3 regions of the Paenibacillus sp. sgz302190 genome follow, and region 2 is predicted to be linked to each of the others. Evidence: riboswitches for the same ligand, from Rfam matches in the RefSeq annotation. Region 2 holds a riboswitch; each other region holds the start of a gene.

Region 1 (3,280 bases), 140 kb from region 2:
CCTTTAATGGAAACAAAATTATTACGACGTCCGGCGGAGGCATGCTTGTTTCCAATGATCCGGATGATTTGCAAAAAGCGCGTTTCTTGGCCACTCAAGCCAGGGATGCGGCCGTGCATTACCAGCATTCGGAGCTTGGCTTTAATTATCGCATGAGCAACGTATTGGCAGGGATTGGGCGCGCGCAATTGGGCGTACTGGATGAGCGGGTGAGTGCTCGAAGAGCCATTTTCGAAAAGTACCGGCAGGGCCTATCCGGCATCCCGGGCATACAATTTATGCCTGAATTGGAGAACACAAGGTCGAACCGATGGCTTACCGTGATCACCCTGGATGAGGAACAACATGGCGTAAGCGTCAAATCCATACTCGAAGCAATGACAGCAGAAAACATCGAAGCCCGTCCGGTTTGGAAACCGCTTCATCTGCAGCCTCTTTTTGGGGGAGCGGCATATTACCGGCATGCGGAGAACGAAAGTGTTTCCGAGAAATTGTTTAACACCGGCTTATGCTTGCCATCAGGATCCGGGATGATGGAAGAGGAGCAGACGAGAGTTATCGATTGCATGAAAAGCACATTACGGCACAAAGCGGCTGTCAGATAGCATGGAATATATTACATCGTTAAAAAAAGGAAGATCTTGATGATAGGAACTCGAGTACAGCAGCTTCGCAAGGAAAAGGGATTGTCTCTGTCCGAGCTGGCAGAGCGGGCCGGCGTGGCCAAATCATATATAAGCAATTTGGAACGTGATGTTCAAAAGAACCCGTCGATACAATTTCTCGAGAAAATCGCCTCCGTTCTGAAGGTGCCTGTAGACAGGTTTCTTGATCAAGAAGCTCCGGAAACGAATGTCGCAGAACTGGATCAGGAATGGTATCAGCTTATTAAAGAAGCTATGTCATCCGGTATTAACAAGCACCAGTTTAAAGAATTCCTTGAGTTTAACAAATGGCGTTTGACGAACCCCGGCGAGTGAACGGCGGCGCTGAGAGTCCGGCGGGCGAAGTTTGTTTTGTGCAACCCGCCGGACACCGGGGGTAGGCCTTCGAAATGCATCTCCTTAAATGGCAAATAGAAGTTTAACCGCTTTTATTTCTCCATTTTTGTGCAGATGCATTTTTTCTTTTCTGAAAATTGTATGCGGTTGGAAAATATAGCGATAGTCTGGGCAGGGGTACTTTGCTATAATATGCGTAAACATGGTGAATAAAGCAAAAAGGAAGATGATAAGTGTGATTGGTAAAAGGATTCAAAGATTACGGCTGGAAAAAAAACTCAGCTTATCTGAGCTTGCTGCCAAGGCTGAAGTCGCCAAATCTTATTTAAGCAATATGGAAAGAGATATTCAGAAAAATCCGTCCATTCAATTTTTGGAAAAAATTGCGGTTGCGCTTGACGTGCCGCTCGACTTGATCCTGCACGGAGAACAGCCGAAAGTGCAAGAAGAACTGGACAGCCAGTGGCAGGATTTAGTCAAAGAGGCGATGGATTCGGGAGTAACGAAGGAGCAGTTTCGCGAATTTTTGGAATTCAGCAAATGGAAGAAAAACCAGGAAAACAACAAGTAAGCATCCTACTAATTACTTATCTATTGCGGATACATTAGTATCATTTTCCTAAAAAACAATGACCTAGCAGTTTTTTTTCAAATTTTTTGGTGGAATTTAGGAGAAGGTCGTTGTATAATAGGCTTAGGTTGATGAGAAATGTTTCAGTCTTAGGCCTTGAGATCTATTCCGCAATTGGATAATTAATTATGGGAATACTTTGATACATGCGCCGTATGTGGGCACCTGGAGCATGTGGAGTTAGTGGTGCAACCGACCCAATCTATTAAACCGTTAATAGATGGTTTTTTGCAAACAAACTTCACATTGGAGGTAATAGTATGTCCAAAGTATTTGTGCAATTGGGTATGGAACGCAATCCCTTGGATTCAGACTGGGTAGAAATGATTCGCGAGGCTCGCAGCTTGGGGTTAACAATTGGTGAAGTGCAAGCTTATTTAGGGTCATTCGCACAGTTGGACAGAGGGTTAACCAAATATACGAACATCAACGCCGGGGCTGCCAATAATGACCTGTCCGGCAAAGTCGTTGTGTAATCATGCATTTGTTACCGGAGCGCACTGATCCTTTTCCTTGAGAAGGGTGGGGCGTTTTTTTGGTATTTGCTAAAATGGCATAAATCCATTAAGTTGGAAAAAGGCTGCATGCAGATGCGCCGGCGCAATGAAATCGTAAATTGGAGGAACGGAAATCATGTCCATTCTAGTAACTGGCGGAGCAGGTTATATTGGCAGCCATACCTGTGTCGAACTGCTTGACAAGGGTTATGAGATCGTCGTTGTCGACAATCTGATGAACAGCAAGCCGGAGGCGCTTGAGCGGGTCCGTGAGCTGACGGGGAAGGATTTTGCATTTTATCAATTGGATTTGCTCGACTTTGCGGGGCTGGAACAGGTGTTTCGCGAGCATTCGATCGAAGCGGTGATCCATTTTGCAGGGTTAAAGGCAGTGGGGGAATCGGTCTCTTTTCCTTTATCTTACTACCACAACAATATTACCGGCACATTAATTCTGTGCAATGTCATGCAAAAATACGATGTCCGCAAATTGGTGTTCAGCTCTTCGGCAACTGTCTACGGGGTGCCTGAGCAGGTGCCGATTCATGAACATTTTCCGCTCGACGCGACGAATCCATACGGTCAAACAAAGCTTATGATCGAGCGGATTTTGCAGGACTTGTACATCTCGGATCACAGCTGGAGCATATCGCTGCTGCGGTATTTTAATCCGGTCGGAGCGCACCCCAGCGGACGAATCGGGGAAGATCCGAACGGCGTGCCGAACAATCTGATGCCGTATGTGAGCCAAGTGGCTATCGGCAAACTGGAAAAGCTGCGGGTATACGGGAACGATTATCCGACCGTAGACGGAACCGGAGTCAGGGATTATATTCACGTCAGCGATCTGGCCAAAGGGCATTTAAAAGCATTGGAACAACTGCTGTCCAGGAGCGGGATCGAAGCGTATAATCTCGGTACCGGCCGGGGTTACAGCGTGCTTGAAATGGTCGAAGCCTTTCAAAAAGCTTCCGGAAAAGTAATATCGTACAGCATCGAGGAGCGCAGGCCGGGGGATGTGGCTACGTGCTATGCGGACACAACGAAAGCGCGCGAGCAATTAGGCTGGGTTGCCGAGAAAGGCGTTGAAGACATGTGCGCAGACGCCTGGCGCTGGCAATTCAACAACCCTAACGGATATGAAAAATAAA
Region 2 (3,280 bases):
ATAACGCCATCCGCTTCCACTTCATATCCATCGGCATTAGAGATTGGATTCCAGGTTAATGTATGACTTGTTTCTGTTGGTATTTGCGATACAACCGGTATCCCAAAAGGAAACAGTTGACTCTGTGGAACGCGTTCTTTCTGTTGGGAATTGCTTGACCAGTACAATGCCGCCCGGGGATTACGGTTTGCACTTAAATATTCCACCTTGATATTCTCTCTCTGGCCCGCTGCCAAATAGACGGAACCTGTTACAGTGCCCTGGAAACTTGCATCTTCTTTATTTATTAAAAGATTATTATTTACCCATAGCTTGATCGGTCCGCTCGTTTGCAATTCAAACTGATATATTTCGCTGAACAGAGCCTCAATTTGTCCGGACCATCTGACAGAAATGTCCTGATCATTGAATCCTGCAACAGGGAACTCAGGATTATTTTGCAAATCAATAACCGGATCCACCCTGGTTACGGTATTCCCCTTGAAATTCCCTTCGCTAAAATACTCCGCCTTTAATCCATGCAGCGCATATTTCAAACTTGTCGATCCGTTTCCTCCGACCCCTGTATCGATGAACGGCCGTTGATTGGCCGTCATGTTGCCGCCGATGGCAAACAAACCGCCTGTTTGAATATGCAGTTGATTGTTCACATGCACATCGTCGCGAACGAACAAGTCACTGTTATTTACTTTGATGTTGGCAGTACTATTGTTGGAGACGATCCCGCCAACCATCATCTCTTGCTCTACGTTCATATCCGCTTGCGTGTTGATATGCAATTGATCTTTGATCAAAACGCGCTTTGCCCGGACGTTCAACTGTCCGCTGTTAAAAGTAAGACTGTCGGCAGATAACAAACCATCCACGCTAACCGAGGAATTGTTGTTAAGATGCCAGCTCCCCTTCACCCAGAGGCTCCCATCGGCAGGCTCCGTTCCATTCGAAGACGAATGTACTTGCAAGTTTAGCTCCGAATTGGCATTCATGCTGCCCTTAACAATCAACAGGCCGTATACATCTATGCTTAATTTGGTGTTCGTATTGATTCCATCCGCAATGATTACAACCGGTTTGGAGGGACTTCCGAAAACTACCGAAGAATTCAGATTCAAGTGCCCCACCTTAATAAATGAAGGGGTTTGCGTACTATTGTCGATTGCGCGCTGCAGTGAGACCGGATCGCAATTCGCGCATGCAACAGCTTTTTGTTCAGAATCAGACAGCAATTGGTTCACTCGCTGCACTTCTACATCCATATACCTTCCTATTTCCTCCTGCAGACCATCCACTTGCAGATAAAATGGAGCATTATGCTCGTTATTCATCTTGCCCGAAAGCAGCACTTTGTCCCCATGCACTTTTCTCGGTTCGGGCGGTGGCCCTATAACAGGCGTGCTGGCAGCAGAGAGGGCGAGCAAAGTGCTGGGAGAGCCAACTTTGGTTAGCTCTATGAACTGTAAAGCCGTCTCCGCTTCCTCCGCATCGCCGGAACTGACCGTTAATCTGCCATCTGCAACTTCAACGGATTTTGCTGCAATGACATGCTGCCCTCCCTCAAGAGGGATACGATCAAAAAAGCTTACTCCTTCAACGATTACAGTATTATTGCTTGAATATACGGAATCGCCGACGCTTACCTTAACTTCATAGATGCCGTTGTTTACTTCGAATTCCCAGACCCCGCCTTTATGAACGCGAATTGCGGTATCATTCGGAGTAGGTTGATAAGTACTGCCGCTTACCGTAGAATCCGTGTGAGAACTATTCCACCCATAATTGAATCCATTTTGCGAGCTGAACGGATTTCCCGAATCCGGCAAAAATCCTTCAGGCACAGGTGAAGCCGCAGGCTGGAAATTAACTTTTACACCCCACGCTCCCGTATCGGCATATGCATACGACGATTCTGCCAAAGGAATGAACAACTGCAGCAGCAAGCATAGACAAAGCCCCCTGACAACAGCTTGAAATCCAAATTTCATATTTGTATCCTCCATTTCCCTTTCAATTTGCACAAAAAAAGACCAATTGCAAGAGGCGGCCCGGCTGCCGTACCGTTTCGGTCTGAAACGGTTTAGGCCCGTGGCTTTGCGTCCCTGTCTTTCGATCAGGTTTGCCTTTTTCAATTTCAATTGGTCTTCGCTTATGTACATAGGTAAAAGGATTTGCTCCTACCTACCTTTATACTATAAACAAGCATGACTGTATACCTAGTTACATAATATACGACCAGGTTTCAATATTTCCCTCTTTTTTTGGAATGTTTTGTCGATTTTAATTTGATGCATATTTTGCATAACTAATTTCATAAAATCTCCTTAACTCGGCGAGTCCTTCGGCGTTTTTTCGCGTATAATTTATCAGACATTCTGCCTCATACCTATTAAATTAAAGGAGAAGATTTCATATGCAAAAGAAGCATAGACAATGGTGGATTTCCGCCGCGCTTGTTGTGCTGTTGATCGCCTTGACAGGCTGTCAGGCCGTTCAGGGTCTTGATCTCGGGCAGGCTATGCAAAATACCGGAACCGTTAAGTCCTCGGTATCCAAAGGATCGATTGCGCTGGAGCTGATTACAGGCAGCAGCGATCAGATTGATCCCAAGGAAAAGGCGCTGATCCAAACGTTCAAAAATACGAAGCTGACGATCAACAGCGCTAAAATGCAGGACGCTCAGCACGCATCGATCGATGGGGAATGGAATTACGCCAAAGGGACGATTCCTTTTCAGCTCGTCATCGACGGTACTAAGATGATCGTACATATTGACGGCGCCAAGAAGCCTATCGTCTTTGACCAGGCGGCATTGGCGGCTGACGGAAGGGTGGCGCCGTTATCTCAAGAAATCAGGCAAAAACTGACGAATAGCGCAGAGCAGCTGCGGCCGGCCCTTTATAAGTTTTTCTTCAACAATGCGCCGAACCCGAATACAATCTCCGTAACCGACGCTACGGAGCAAGTGAACAATGAAACGCTAAACATGCAAAAAGTGCATGTGGAGTTAAAAGGCAGCGAGCTCGCCGGTCTTTTGAAACTGTTCCTGACGAACGTCCTCGCCGATGAGCAAGGCTTGAAAGAGCTGCTTGGCCAACTGTACGATGCGGTCGTACCGATTGTGAAGGAGCAAATGAGAATTTCTCAGGAACAATTGAAGGAAGAGTACCCCGATCTGGAGGAACAATCGACTACGTCGGATTTGATGATGGCCTATCTTAACAATAAAAACCTGGCGGTCGAATTCGCTTATACAACGATTCATGAGTACTTGAAAAAAGCTGTA
Region 3 (3,280 bases), on a different contig from region 2:
TACGTTTTGAAAATTGGCAAAAGAGGCAAGAACGTTCGTGATGTAGTCGATCTCGCTTTTCAAATCGATAAGTTCGACGTTGTCCGACTCCGGTTTGGCAAAAGTCAAATAATCTGAAATAATTTGCTGGGCCCGATCCAGCTCATCCAGACAAATTTTTTGATAATACTGCCTGCTTTCGTTGCTGATTTTTTCGCTCCCCATCAATTGAATGAAGCCCCTGACCGAAGTAAGCGGATTCCTGACTTCATGGGCGACGGAAGCGGCCATTTCGCTGGCGACTTTGAATTTCTCATTATTCGTAATTTCATCGCGCTGGCGCACATTTTTTTTGAAAATTTCCAGCATGTAGACGTAAAGCCCTGCAACGAAACATTGCAGCAAAATGGTTCTATAACCGCCCGGAGCCACGTAATCCGCCCACGCCTGATTATTTTGTATCAAATACAAATAAACGGTTTGAGCCAGCATTCTAATGATGAAGTAGACAACGACTGAGGAAATGATTTTCTTCAACAACGAGAACGTTTGGAAATTTTTGATATACAATAACATCACGCAAAACGCGGGGATGAGTGCAAGAATGTACTCGATTTGATGAGGGCTCCCCATGAAGAACCGGCAAACAATCAAGGTGACAAATAGCAGCAGGGAGACGTAAGCGCCTCCATATAAAGAGCCTATGATAAGCGGAATACCGCGGAAATCGAAGGTGAGTTTTTGGATCATAGCAGGAAAAAACATTGTTGCAACCAGTGCGGAGCCAAAAATAATATAAACGGCAACCCGGTTATACAAATGCGTACGTTCGGCTTTGAAGACATGGACATATAACGCTATCGGGAGGAAAACGAGGAATACATTCAATAATAGGTCTTTGTAGTAGTTAAGCATACATCCTCCTGGTCTCGATCCCCATTATAATAAGTCAGTTGCCATATTGAGGGAGTTTGGATACATCAATCGAGACCTGCTTGGATTCTTCCATAAGCACTAGCTTCATCTTCTCCCAAGATGCATGAATGACAGGAGCAGGAGGCGTAGGCACATCTGCGAAATGCGCCCTAATAGTGTCAATCAGCAGTCGCTCAAATTGCTTTTCATCCATCCCACACACACCCTGAAATTCCGTTTTATTCTACTATTATATGGAAAAATTGTGCTTGTTTTCATCGTAAATATTTTGCGTGTTTGTGCAAATGGTGTTGCGTGATTGTGCAAATCGGATGAAATAAGATTGATCAAAACAAGCGGGTTTAAATTGCATTTTTTAATGATATATGTGTTGTTTTGCAATCAATATTGTGAGGGATGTGTGTTTTTTGTGGAAATCTGTTAGATTATGGGTTAATATGGAACTTGTATTGAATCCAATGTACTATATTTGTAGTTTCAAATACCTAAATGACCAAATGAAAATGAAAAGGCAAACCTGTTCGAAAGACAGGGACGCAAAGCCACGGGCCTACTTCTGCGGGGATATGTCGTAAGGCATCCCTCAAGGAAACGGCAGCCGGGTCACCGAAACCAGTTGGTTTTTTTGTTTTGAAAAAAGTAACTTTTTTACTGTGGAGGTATAAAAATGAAAGTTCAATTAGTTACAACAATAGCGGTTATCGTGCTGCTCGGAAGTTCAATTCACGATGTCAAAGCCGATACAACCGCCGCCGCACCGGCAACAAAGTCAACGAATATTGCCGGCACGGTTTCTGCGGGCAGCTTCAGCGATACGAAAGGGCACTGGGCGGAGGCGACCATCGCCGGTGCGGTTCAAAAAGGGTACGTGGACGGCTATCAGGATCATACCTTCAAACCGGACGAACAAGTAACGCGGGCAGAATTTATCAAAATGGCGGATTCCGCGCTTCATATTTCAGTTTCGGGTGCCACCGTCGGCAGTGATTGGTATTTGCCTTACGTTAACGCGGCGGTCAGCGCGGGGATTCATGAGTGGAGCGACTTTACGATCGGGGACTGGAATACGCCGATGACCCGCCAAGAAATGGCGCGCATAGCGGTTCGGGCGGCAACCGGCGACAAGAACACGGAGGACAAGAAGTGGATGTATCTTGGGACCAAAGCCGGTCTGATCACAGGCATGGATGACACCGGCACGCTAGGGGAGGATCAAACGACAACCCGCGCCCAAGCGGCGGCAACCATTGAGCGCATCCTTTCCATTAAGGGCGGCCAGACGCTTTCTGTTGACAAACATGCCGTATCGAGGGCTGAGATTGTATGGCATAAAACCAACGTTATTACGATGCTTCCCCGTTATTTTGCAAAGACGTTGAAAGACGAGAAATTTCATGATGAATTACTTACAACGACAACTGCCGATGGAAATATGTCATGCAGCGTTAATAGATACGTTGTAGTCGATTTGGACGATCCGAATGATCCGAACCGAAATCTTGTTCCAAGTGATGTAAGCGAGTTTCAATGGAAGGACTTTAAAACGGGGGAATGGGTGCAATTGAAAGGTAATAATTACATCATTGTTACTGAAGCTACGATGAAGATTAATAGCTTTCCAGCTAATATAACAAGTGTAACTGGATGCAGCGCAGGTATTCCGGATCGCGCTTATGATGCAACTGGGGACTTAAATTCAAAAGGGGCATTGAGTAGAATTGCAGGTATCAATATTCCCTTTAAAAAAGCAGGTCATGAGGCTACATTTATTACTTACGATAGCACTTATAGAGGAAATACAGGCGATATGATTAACGAAACACGATATTTCTTTGAGGCCGTACCTAGAGGGAATCTAACTCCTACAGCGGCAGGCGGGCAAACCAGAGTTGTCTTTAATAGTATCAATGCTAATTCTCCAACATTAATCTACACTGGCATTTTATCTGATTAAACTAACTGTAGGGTGAGGTTATTGAAAAAACTATGTTTACACTTTGTTGCAATTTTGACTATTGCATTTTTAGTGGTTCCGATATTACCACAGATAGCTACAGCAGCTCCAATAAAACTAGGTGACATTGATTACTCTACTAGTGTTGTGCAAGCTTATACACCGCCAGGGAAACCAGCGGGAGAACTTGTTACATATGATCACTTCAATTATTCAGACGTGACCATTATTCCATCACCAGGAAAAACCGTGCAAAGCGCTTGGTTGCAGGATAAAAACGGGAATGTTTATGAATATCTAACAAAGTCGAGTGGGAACAATTGGCACATACCAACGATTACAGGGATTGAGAAGTCGTTCACCACTTCGGCTATTCCATGGAGTGCTTACTTTGGATGGTTCCGCGATCCG

The links. A riboswitch is a leader RNA that binds a small molecule or an ion and turns the genes downstream of it on or off. The one in region 2 is predicted to bind cyclic di-GMP.
Region 1: it holds a riboswitch for cyclic di-GMP, as region 2 does, so the genes downstream of both, AC6RNO_RS07435 (anti-repressor SinI family protein) here and AC6RNO_RS08010 (fibronectin type III domain-containing protein) in region 2, are expected to answer to the same signal.
Region 3: it holds a riboswitch for cyclic di-GMP, as region 2 does, so the genes downstream of both, AC6RNO_RS32560 (S-layer homology domain-containing protein) here and AC6RNO_RS08010 (fibronectin type III domain-containing protein) in region 2, are expected to answer to the same signal.

Annotation. Positions count from the first base shown of each region.
Region 1 covers NZ_JBZYAO010000004.1:150,373-153,652, forward strand. Annotated here, with positions in the region: gene AC6RNO_RS07420 (aminotransferase class I/II-fold pyridoxal phosphate-dependent enzyme) at 1-605, shown strand, start outside; gene AC6RNO_RS07425 (helix-turn-helix domain-containing protein) at 645-980, shown strand; gene AC6RNO_RS07430 (helix-turn-helix domain-containing protein) at 1,237-1,572, shown strand; cyclic di-GMP riboswitch class II at 1,756-1,839, shown strand; gene AC6RNO_RS07435 (anti-repressor SinI family protein) at 1,893-2,108, shown strand; gene galE (UDP-glucose 4-epimerase GalE) at 2,266-3,279, shown strand.
Region 2 covers NZ_JBZYAO010000004.1:291,775-295,054, reverse strand. Annotated here, with positions in the region: gene AC6RNO_RS08010 (fibronectin type III domain-containing protein) at 1-1,982, opposite strand, end outside; cyclic di-GMP riboswitch class I at 2,034-2,128, opposite strand; gene AC6RNO_RS08005 (stalk domain-containing protein) at 2,408-3,280, shown strand, end outside.
Region 3 covers NZ_JBZYAO010000048.1:3,295-6,574, reverse strand. Annotated here, with positions in the region: gene AC6RNO_RS32570 (ATP-binding protein) at 1-894, opposite strand, end outside; gene AC6RNO_RS32565 (hypothetical protein) at 929-1,108, opposite strand; cyclic di-GMP riboswitch class I at 1,416-1,526, shown strand; gene AC6RNO_RS32560 (S-layer homology domain-containing protein) at 1,583-2,869, shown strand.